2 regions of the Aquipuribacter nitratireducens genome follow, and region 2 is predicted to be linked to the other one. Evidence: predicted binding sites of a transcription regulator. Region 2 holds the regulator's gene; the other holds the start of a gene.
What was found. The regulator LexA, encoded in region 2, represses DNA repair genes until DNA is damaged. The targets are predictions, from matches to a motif close to TCGAACANNTGTTCGA.
Positions count from the first base shown of each region.

Region 1: WAB14_RS15975 (DUF6504 family protein) is a predicted target of LexA. The motif match lies at 3,085-3,100, and genes of this name have one in related genera.

Region 1 is NZ_JBBEOG010000010.1:55,995-60,929, reverse strand. Features, by position in the region: gene WAB14_RS15985 (DNA polymerase III subunit alpha) at 1-2,082, opposite strand, end outside; gene WAB14_RS15980 (SAV_6107 family HEPN domain-containing protein) at 2,157-2,660, opposite strand; gene WAB14_RS15975 (DUF6504 family protein) at 2,645-3,034, opposite strand; gene WAB14_RS15970 (YbaK/EbsC family protein) at 3,241-3,786, shown strand; gene WAB14_RS15965 (carotenoid biosynthesis protein) at 3,835-4,731, shown strand; gene WAB14_RS15960 (glycosyltransferase family 2 protein) at 4,751-4,935, shown strand, end outside.
Region 2 is NZ_JBBEOG010000003.1:360,610-365,544, forward strand. Features, by position in the region: gene nrdR (transcriptional regulator NrdR) at 16-477, opposite strand; gene WAB14_RS07990 (LysM peptidoglycan-binding domain-containing protein) at 717-1,127, opposite strand; gene lexA (transcriptional repressor LexA) at 1,378-2,094, shown strand; gene WAB14_RS08000 (aminotransferase class V-fold PLP-dependent enzyme) at 2,081-3,130, opposite strand; gene WAB14_RS08005 (ATP-dependent DNA helicase) at 3,127-4,935, opposite strand, start outside.

The DNA of each region.
Region 1 (4,935 bases), on a different contig from region 2:
CCGCTGGCCCGGCGACTCGATCTGGAAGCAGCCGAGGGTGCGGGTGGAGCGGATGAGGGCGTAGGTGTCGTCGTCGTCGAGCGGCACCTGGGTGCGGTCGTCGACGTCGACGTGCTCGCCGTCGACGCGGGCGACCTCGGCGACCGCGTGCGCCATGGCCGACTGCATGCGGATGCCGAGGACGTCGAGCTTGAGCAGGCCGACCTCCTCGACGTCGTCCTTGTCGAGCTGGGTCATCGGGTAGCCCTCGTGGCTGGGCTCGACCGGGGTGCGGTCGAGCAGGCCCGCGTCGGACAGGACGACCCCGCACGGGTGGAGCGCGATGTGGCGGGGCAGGCCGTCGACGGACTCGACGAGGTCGAAGAACGCGTCGAGGTCGGCGGAGCCGAGACCGGACGCGCGCAGCTCCGGCAGCTCCTCGATCGCCTTGCGGGCGTCCCGGGCGCGGATGTGGGGGAACGACGTCGCGATGGCGTCGACCTCCGTGGGCGGCATGCCGAGCGCGGCGCCGACGTCCCGGACGGCGTGGCGCACCCGGTAGGTGTCCATCATCGACACGCACGTGACCCGGTCGGCGCCGAAGCGGGCGAGGACGGCGTCGTACACCTCCTTGCGCCGCGCGGACTCGACGTCGACGTCGACGTCGGGCAGGGACGCCCGCAGCGGCGACAGGAACCGCTCCATGAGCAGCCCGTACCGGACGGGGTCGACCCCGGAGACGCCGAGGACGTGGCAGACGAGGCTGCCGGCGCCGGAGCCCCGGGCGGCGACCCGCACGCCGAGGGACCGGGTGAGGTCGCAGACCTCGGCGACGGTGAGGAAGTAGCCGGCGAAGCCGAGCTGCTCGACGACGGCGAGCTCGTCGGCGAGGCGGGCCTCGATGTCCGCCGGGCTCGCGTGGCCGGTGGGGGTGGGCACCCCGCGACCGCCGTAGGCCCGGTCGAGGCCCTCGCGGCAGCGGGCGGCGAGGACGGCCTGGAGGTCGGTCGTGGCGTCGTGGCCGAGCACCTCGGCCTCGGGCAGGTGGACCGAGCCCACGGACAGGTCGGCGGCGGGGTCGAGCCGGCAGCGGTCGGCGAGGGCGGCGGTCGTCGCGAGCAGGCGGGTGGCGGTGCGGGCGCCGCTGCCGTCGCGGCTGCCGGGCAGTCCGGCGGCGAGGTCGGCGACCTCCCGGGCGCGGGCGGTCATCTCCCCGGCGCCTGCGAGGTAGCCGGCGCTCGTGGTGCGGTCGAGGTGGCGGGGGTCGAGGCGGACGAGCCGGCGGGCGGCGTCGAGCACGTCGACGGTGAGCCCGCCGCCGGGTTCGACGTGCCGGACGGCGTTGGTGAGCACGGCGGGCACACCCGCGGCGTCGGCCACGGCGAGCATGCGGGCGGCGTGCCCGAGGCTCGCCGGGACGTCGCGGGGCGCGCGGTGGTGGACGACCTCGACGAACAGGCTGCCGGGCGGCAACCGGGCGGCCCAGCCCCGCAGCAGCCGGACGGCGAGGTCGTCGCGACGGGCGAGCACCGCGCGGCCGACCTCGGAGTGCGGCCCGAGCAGGACCGCGAGCGCCGGTGCCCCGGTGCCCGGGTCGCGGGAGTGCGCCACGAGCAGGTCCTCGGTGGCGACCGGCCTGCCGCGTTCGCCGCGGGCGTGGGTGGCCGACACGAGCCGGCACACCCGCGCCCACCCGGCCGCGGCCGGCAGCCCCGTCGCGGGGTCGGCGGCGAGCGCGAGCACCGTGATGCGGGGGTGGCGGGGGTCGACCTGCGCCCCGCCCCGGACCGGGGTGCGGCGCCGGGCCGCACCCTGGCCCGGACCCTGGACCCGACCCGCGGGGTCGGCCCACACCGGGAGGCCGGCGAGCGCCCCGGTCGGCTCGACGGCGAGGTCGACGCCGAGGAGAGGGTCGATCCCGGCCTCGGCGCACGCCCCGGCGAACTTCACCGCCCCGTAGCAGCCGTCGCGGTCGGTGAGCGCGAGCGCGTCCATGCCGTGCTCCGCGGCCCGGGCCACGAGCGCGGCCGGGGTCGCGGCCCCGTGGCGCAGCGAGTAGCCGGAGGCCACGTGGAGGTGGGTGAAGGTCGGCGTGGACGGCACTGTCGAGGTCTCCGGGGACGTGGTCGGCGAGGTGGTCGGCGAGGTGGTCGAGGGAGCGGTCGGCGGGGCGGGGCTCAGCGGGACGCGGGGACGACGTCGGGTAGCACGGGCCGCCACGGCAGGCCGAGGCAGCGGGTGACGGCGCGCAGGAACCGCTCGGCGTCCCGCAGCAGGTCGTCGGCCTCGCGCGCACCGCGGCCGACGACGCCGGGAGGGGCGGGCGAGGCCGGTCCGCCGAGGGCGCCGAGGTACTGGGCCCACTCGGTGAGCTCGGGCGCGAGCCGCGGCAGCACGTGCCACACGCTGCGGGGCCGTGACCGCGCGGGCCCCGGCCGGCCCCGGACGGCGAGGACCGCGGTCGCCGCCCGCAGCGCGGCGAGCTGCGCCCCGCCCCACCGTGCGCCCGCGTCGAGCTCGGCCGCGGCGGCGCGCAGGCCGTCCCGGGCGCGGTCGAGGAGCGCGACCCCGGCGGCGTTCGCCTGCGCCGGGCGGGTCAGCACCAGGACCGCCTCCCCCTCCGGTGCGGCCTGCGCGGCCGGTGCGCCCGACGCGCTCGGGACCTTCAGTCCAGCCGGCACAGCAGCACCCACTCCCCCTGCGTCCCGGCAGGAGCTCCCGCGCCGGCACGGGGAACCGGCCCGCCGACGGCCGCCCCGGCGAGCACGGGTCGGGCGACCGGCCGACCGACGGGGACGGTCAGCGCGAGGTCGTACACCCCGGTGCCGGCCCAGCGACCCGGGCCGGCCTCGACCCGCCACACCGTCCGCTCGTACGCCGCCGGCTCCCCGCGGCGCACGTCGACCTCCCACCACGCCTCACGCTCCGACCACGTGGCGAGGACCTCGGTGACGACGTGGAGCCGGTCGCGCCAGATGAAGGCGTCGGGCCGGCCCGCGGACCCGTCACCGAGGTCCGTCGTCCTCACCTCGACGTGCTCGTCGTACCGTCGCACGATGCCCTCCTCGCTCCCCTGACCCATCACAAGATCGAAACTGTGTTCGAACGAACGCGTGTTCGAAGACTAGGTCGCGGGACCGCCGCCGTCCACCGCTCCGGCGTGTCGCCCACCCCGACGACCCGCGGGGGACCCCGGCCGCACCACGGCCGCACCACGGCCGCACCACGGGCACGGCGGCGACGTTCCCTACGCTCCCCCTCGTGACCGAGCCGCTCGACCTCAGCACCCACCCCGGCGTCGGCCGGGTGCGCGCCGCCCTGCACGCCGCGGGCGTCGACGACGCCGCCGACCGCATCCAGGTGCTCGACACGAGCGCCCGCACGGCCGCGGAGGCGGCCGCGAGCCTCGGCGTCGGGGTCGCCCAGATCGCCAACTCCCTCGTCTTCGTCGCGCACCCCCGCCCCGACGCGGTCGGGGGCGCCGACCCCTACCCCGTCCTCGTCCTCGCCTCGGGCGGGCACCGGGTGGACCCCGGTCTGCTCGCGGAGGCGCTCGACGTCGCCGAGGTCCGCAAGGCCCCCGCCGACCTGGTGCGGCAGGCGACGGGCTTCGTCATCGGCGGTGTCGCGCCGGTCGGGCACACCCACGAGCTGCCGACCGTCGTCGACGCCGACCTCGCGCACCTCGGTGAGCTGTGGGCGGCAGCCGGGCACCCGCACACGGTCTTCCCGACCACGCACGACGAGCTCGTCCGGCTCACGGGCGGACGCAGCGCGGTCGTGTCGGGCGACCCGACCTCCGGCTGACCCGGCCGCAGGTCCCCGCCGCCGAGGGCCCCGTCTACGATCGGGCGCATGCCGGACGCGGAGGAGGGCCGCCTGCGCCGCGGGGTCCTGCACCCGCTCGGGCTCCCCCTCGCGCTCGCGGCGCTCACCGTCCTCGTGCAGGTGAGCTACCCCCTCCTCGACGGCCGCGCCCTCGTCGCCTCGACGACGGCGACCGTCGTGCTGTTCTGCGCGGCGAGCCTCGCCCACGCCGCGGTGACGACCGGCGCCCGCGCCGCGGTGCTCGTGCTGCTCGTCGCCGGGGGGGTCGGTCTCCTGGCGGAGGCCGTCGGCACCGCGACGGGCGTCCCGTTCGGTCCCTACGAGTACACGGGGACGCTGGGTCCGGAGCTGCTCGACGTGCCCGTCCTCATCCCGCTCGCGTGGACGATGATGGCGTGGCCGACGCTCCTGCTCGGCCGGCGCCTCGGCGCGGTCCTGCTCGCGTCGCGCGGCCGAGCCCCGGGCACGCTCCCCGCTCGCGCGCTCACCGCCGTGCTCGGTGGTCTGGCCCTCGCCTCGTGGGACCTCTACCTCGACCCGCAGATGACCGCCGCGGGGCACTGGGTCTTCGACCGGCCGGAGCCCGGGCTGCCCGGCGTCCCCGGCATCCCGCTGACGAACTACGCGGGCTGGCTGCTCGTCGCGGTCGTGATGGTCGCGCTGCTCGACGTCGTCGTCCCGCGCCGCGCGGTCGACGAGACGGCGCCGGCGCTCCTGCTGGCGTGGACGTGGCTCGGCTCCGGGCTCGCCAACGTCGCGTTCTTCGACCGGCCCGTGGTCGCCGCGTACGGCCTGGTGGGGATGGGGCTGCTCGTCGGGCCGTACCTCTGGCTGCTGCGCCGCGACGGCGGCAGCAGCGTCCCCCCGCTCGGGTGGCGGGGCGCGCTGCCGCGACCGCGCGCGCGCTCCAGGACCGGCGCCTGAGCGGAGCACGGGACCGACTGTGAGCCGACTGGCTGGTCGAGCGCGTCGTGCCGCCCTCGCACGCGCCCTCACCCGCATCCTCACCCGCACCGGCACGGTCCTCGCGGTCGGGCTCACGGTCCACACGGTGCGCAACGCCCGCCTCCTGCGCCGCCCGCCCGACGAGCCGCCCGCCGTACGGGGTCGTGTCAGCGTCCTCGTGCC
Region 2 (4,935 bases):
GGATCGTGCGGTGGGTCAGGTGGTGTGCTGCTCGCGCTCGACGCGCAGCAGGGCGATCGCCTGCTCGAAGTCCTCGAGCGAGTCGAAGGCGCGGTAGACGCTCGCGAAGCGGAGGTAGGCGACCTCGTCGAGCTCCCGGAGTGGACCGAGGATCGCGAGGCCGATGTCGTGGGCGTCGATCTGGGCGAGGCCGGTCTGCCGCACGGCCTCCTCCACCCGCTGGGCGAGCAGGGCGAGGTCGTCCTCGGTGACCGGACGCCCCTGGCAGGCCTTACGGACGCCGACGAGGACCTTGTCGCGCGAGAACGGCTCGGTGGCCCCCGAGCGCTTGACGACGATGAGGCTCGCCGACTCCAGCGTCGTGAACCTGCGGTCGCAGTCCTGGCACTGACGGCGCCGGCGGATGGCCGTCCCGTCGTCGGTGGTCCGCGAGTCGACGACCCTGGAGTCGTCGTTGCGGCAGAACGGGCACCGCATGTGGAGCTCCTCTCCCGCCGCGACCCCCGGCGGCTCACCCTGGTCGGCTGTGGACCGACCTGTGTGCCGCCTGTTGATACCCGGTGTGTCGGTGTGGACACGGTGTGGACCAGATGTGGACGAACGACATCCGTGTAACTACTAGATGTTGTGCCAACCGTAACACCGGCAACCGACAACGCAAGCGGTCTCCTGGAACTCGCCGGACGTGTCGTGCGACCCGCCGCGACCCGGCCGGCTCAGCGGGTGGGGACGAGCAGGCGGTCCCCCACTGCCACCGCCGTGGACGACAGCTCGTTGAGTGCGACGACGTCGTGCACGACCGAGCGGGGGTCGCGGTGGGGCGCGTGCTCGCGCGCCAGCGCCCACAGCGTGTCGCCGGGTCGGACACTCACCGGCACCGGCGCGAGCTCGTCGAGGTCCACCGACCCCACCGATCCCGGCGCACCGGAGACGACACCCGGCCGCCCGTCACCGGCCGAGGCGCCGGGGGCGACGCCGGTCGCGACGGCCATCCACACGAGGAGGACGGAGAGCGCGACCGCCACGGTGGTGAGGCCCCACGAGAGCCCTCGCACGAGCCGGCGCCCGCGACGGGTCAGCCGCAGGCCGCGGAGCTCGTGGTGACGAAGGGTGGCGGTGCTGGTCATGAGTCCTCCTGGGTGGACGCGTGTTCGGTCGTCCTGGCCGTGTCGAACACCTGTACGTTAACCTGAGGTCGAGACATTGTCGAGCGCATGTTCGAAGCGCGGCGCGCTGCGAGCGACACGCGCGGCGGGGTGCTTGTGAACAGGTGTTCGACGCCATAGCGTCGATCACGTCGGCTGGGGAGCACGCACCGAGCCAACGACAGGGGTCGGACACAACCGGCGCGGAGCCGGTCGCGGAGCGGAGGAGCACATGGCAACGACGGACCTCGAGGGGCTGACCGAACGGCAGCGCCGGGTGCTCGAGACCATCCGTGAGGCGGTCCAGCGACGCGGCTACCCGCCCTCGATGCGCGAGATCGGTGAGGCGGTAGGTCTCACCTCCCCCAGCAGCGTCGCGCACCAGCTCGCGACCCTGGAGCGCAAGGGCTACCTGCGTCGGGACCCCAACCGGCCGCGGGCGATCGAGGTCGTCCACCCCGACGACGGTCGCCGCCGGCCCGCCCCGACGGGGGACGTGCGGGCCGAGGTCGTGGAGGAGGCGCCGGAGCGGACGTGGCGCTCCGGGGCGCACGACGAGGGCAGCGCCCTGCCGAGCGCGAGCATGGTGCCGCTCGTCGGCCGGATCGCCGCGGGCGGTCCGGTGCTCGCGGAGGAGGTCGTCGAGGACGTCTTCCCCCTCCCCCGGCAGGTGGTGGGTGACGGGGTGCTGTTCCTCCTGCAGGTGGTCGGCGACTCGATGGTCGACGCCGCCATCTGCGACGGCGACTGGGTCGTGGTCCGGCAGCAGCCCGTCGCCGAGAACGGCGAGATCGTCGCGGCGATGATCGACGGCGAGGCGACGGTGAAGACGTACCGGAAGCGGGACGGCCACGTCTGGCTCATGCCGCACAACCCGGCGTACACGCCTATCCCGGGAGACGACGCGACCGTGCTCGGCAAGGTGACGGCGGTCCTCAGGCGGGTGTGAGGAGCGCCTGGGCCGCCCGGGCGACGTCCGCGCTGTCGTTCCACAGGTGGAACGACAGCCGTGCGCGACCGGCCCGGGACGCGACCGAGCACCCGGCCGCGACGAGCCGTCGCACGAGACCGCCGTTTGGGTCGTCGACGGAGACGACCGGGCGGCCCTGTGGGGACTCGCCCAGGAGCGTCCGCAGCTGGTCGGCGAGGGCGGGCCCGTGCCGGTGCCGGACCTCCGCCGGCACCTCGAGCACAGCCTCGAGCGACGTCCGGGCGCCCACCCAGGCCAGCCAGACGGGGCTCACGTCGAAGCGACGGGCGTCGCGCGCGAGCCGTAGCCCGGGGCCGTACACCGAGGCCCACACGTCGTCGCCCGCGTACCAGCCGGCGTTGTGGCCCGACAGACGCTCCGACGCCTCCGGTCGGACCGTGAGGAACGCGGCGCCCCGCGGGGCGCACAGCCACTTGTAGGCGCTGCACACGGTGACGTCCCACCGCCCGGCGTCCACCGGCAGCCAGCCGGTCGCCTGCGTCGTGTCGCAGACGGTGAGGGCGCCGATGTCGGCGGCCGCCGTCACGACGTCGTCGGCGGCAGCGAGGCGCCCGTCGGCGGACTGGGCGAGGGAGAACACGACGGCGTCCGGTCGGGCGCGGGCGATCTCGTCGGGCAGGCGGTCGAGCGGCACGGTGACGAGCTCGACGCCGCGGCGGGCCTGGGCCTCGACGGGCCCGAGGACCGAGCCGAAGTCGCCCTCGACCCCGACGACCTTCGACCTGTCCGGCAGGTGGGCCGCGACCTCCCCGACCATGACCGACACCTGCGAGCCCACCGCGACCCAGCCCGGCGGGACCCCGACGAGGTCCGCGAAGAGGCGTCGCGACGCGTCGACGTCCGCGTCGTAGTCCGGTGCGCTGGCCCGTCCGCCCTGCCAGTCGTCGACGGCGGCACGGAGCGCGGCGACCGTCCGGCGCGGCGGGAGCCCGAGGGTGCTCGCGTTGAGGTAGCCCGGAACCGCGTCCCAGGCCCCGAGGCCGGGGTGGCTCATGCCGTCGTCCCGGTCCGGGTGGCGGCCCCGTCGAGTCGGCGGAGCGCGGCGAGAGCGGTGGCTCGGTCCGTGGTCCGCCACATCGGAGGCAGGGCGGACAGGAGCGCCTGCCCGTACCGTTTCGTCGCCACCCTGGGATCGAGGACGGCCACCACACCCCGGTCGTCGCTGCTGCGCACGAGTCGTCCCGCGCCCTGCGCGAGCAGGGTCGCGGCGTGCGCGACGGACACGGTCATGAAGCCGCTGCCGCCGGTCGCCTCGACGGCCTCGGTGCGAGCCTGCGCGAGCGGGTCGTCCGGCCGTGGGAAGGGGACGCGGTCGAGCACGACGAGGCTGCACGACGGGCCCGGCACGTCGACGCCCTGCCACAGGCCGAGCGTGCCGAAGAGGCAGGCACGCGGGTCGTCGGCGAACTGCCGGACCAGCGTCGGCACGACGTCGTCGCCCTGGCACAGGACCGGCAGGTCGGTGCGCTCCCGCACGATCTCGGCGGCGGTGGTCGCCGCACGGCGGGAGGAGAACAGTCCGAGGGTGCGTCCGCCCGCCGCCTCGACGAGCGCGACGAGCTCGTCCCACAGCGGTGCCCCGTGCCCGTCCCGGCCCGGCGCCGGCAGGTGGGCGGCGACGTAGAGGATCGCCTGTCGGCCGTAGTCGAACGGGCTGCCGACGTCGAGGCCCCGCCAGCCGCCCCGGCCGAGGCCGAGGCGTCGGGCGAGGGCGTCGAAGCCACCGGGCCCCACGAGCGTGGCCGACGTCGCGACCACCGTCCGGGAGTCGAACAGCCGGCTGCGCAGCAGCCCCGCGACGCTGAGGGGCGCCGCGTGGACGACGTGCCCACGACGCTCGTCGCTCTCGACCCACACCACGTCGGTCCCGGCCGGCGCGTCCGGCGGTGCGGCGTCCTCCTCGCCGGGCTCGTCGCTCCCCTCGTCCGTCTCGGGCTCGGCGCGACGGACCAGCGGCACCCCGGCCATCCGCTCCGCCGTCCCTGCGACCTCCAGCAGCGCGGCGCGTCCGGCCTGCGCGCCGGCGGCGGCGTCGGGCCCCTTGTCCTTGGGGAGCGAGCGGAGGGCCGCGCGGGCCGCGGTCGCGAGGAGGAGGAGTGCGTCCTGCAGCGACGCGGGGGCGCCGTCGGGGAGCCTGCCGGGCGGCAGCGCCCCGAGCGCCCGGTCGAGTGCCTCCCCTGCGTCCTCCAGGTCGCGCACGTCACCGGCGGCGGCGCCGGCACGGCGTGCGGCGGCGGCGGTCGTGCGGACGACGCCCGCGCTGAGGTCGCTCGCGAGGGTCGCGGTGACGCGGTCGACGAGGTCGTGCGCCTCGTCGACGACGACGACGTCGTGCGGCGGCAGGGTCTGGAGGCCCTCCATCGCGTCGATCGCGAGCAGGGCGTGGTTGGTGACGACGACGTCGACGGTGCGCGCCCGGATGCGTGCCGCCTCGCTGTAGCACTCCCCCGCCTCGGGGCAGCGCTGGGCGCCGAGGCACTCCCGGGCCGACACCGACACCGCGCGCCAGGCCCGGTCGCTCACCCCGGGGACGAGGTCGTCCCGGTCGCCGGTGTCGGTGGTCTCCGCCCACGCGCGGGCACGCGCGACCTGCACCTCGAGGCTGGTGCGGGGACCGGCGCCGAGGTCGTCGCTGCCCCAGAGGGACAGCGCGTCGTCCTCCTCCTCGCCACCGCCGGCCAGCCGGTGACGGCAGACGTAGTTGTTCCGGCCCTTCACCAGCTGCCACGTGGGTCGTCGACCGAGCTCGCGCTCGAGCGCGTCGGCGAGGCGGGGCAGGTCGTGGCGGACGAGCTGTCC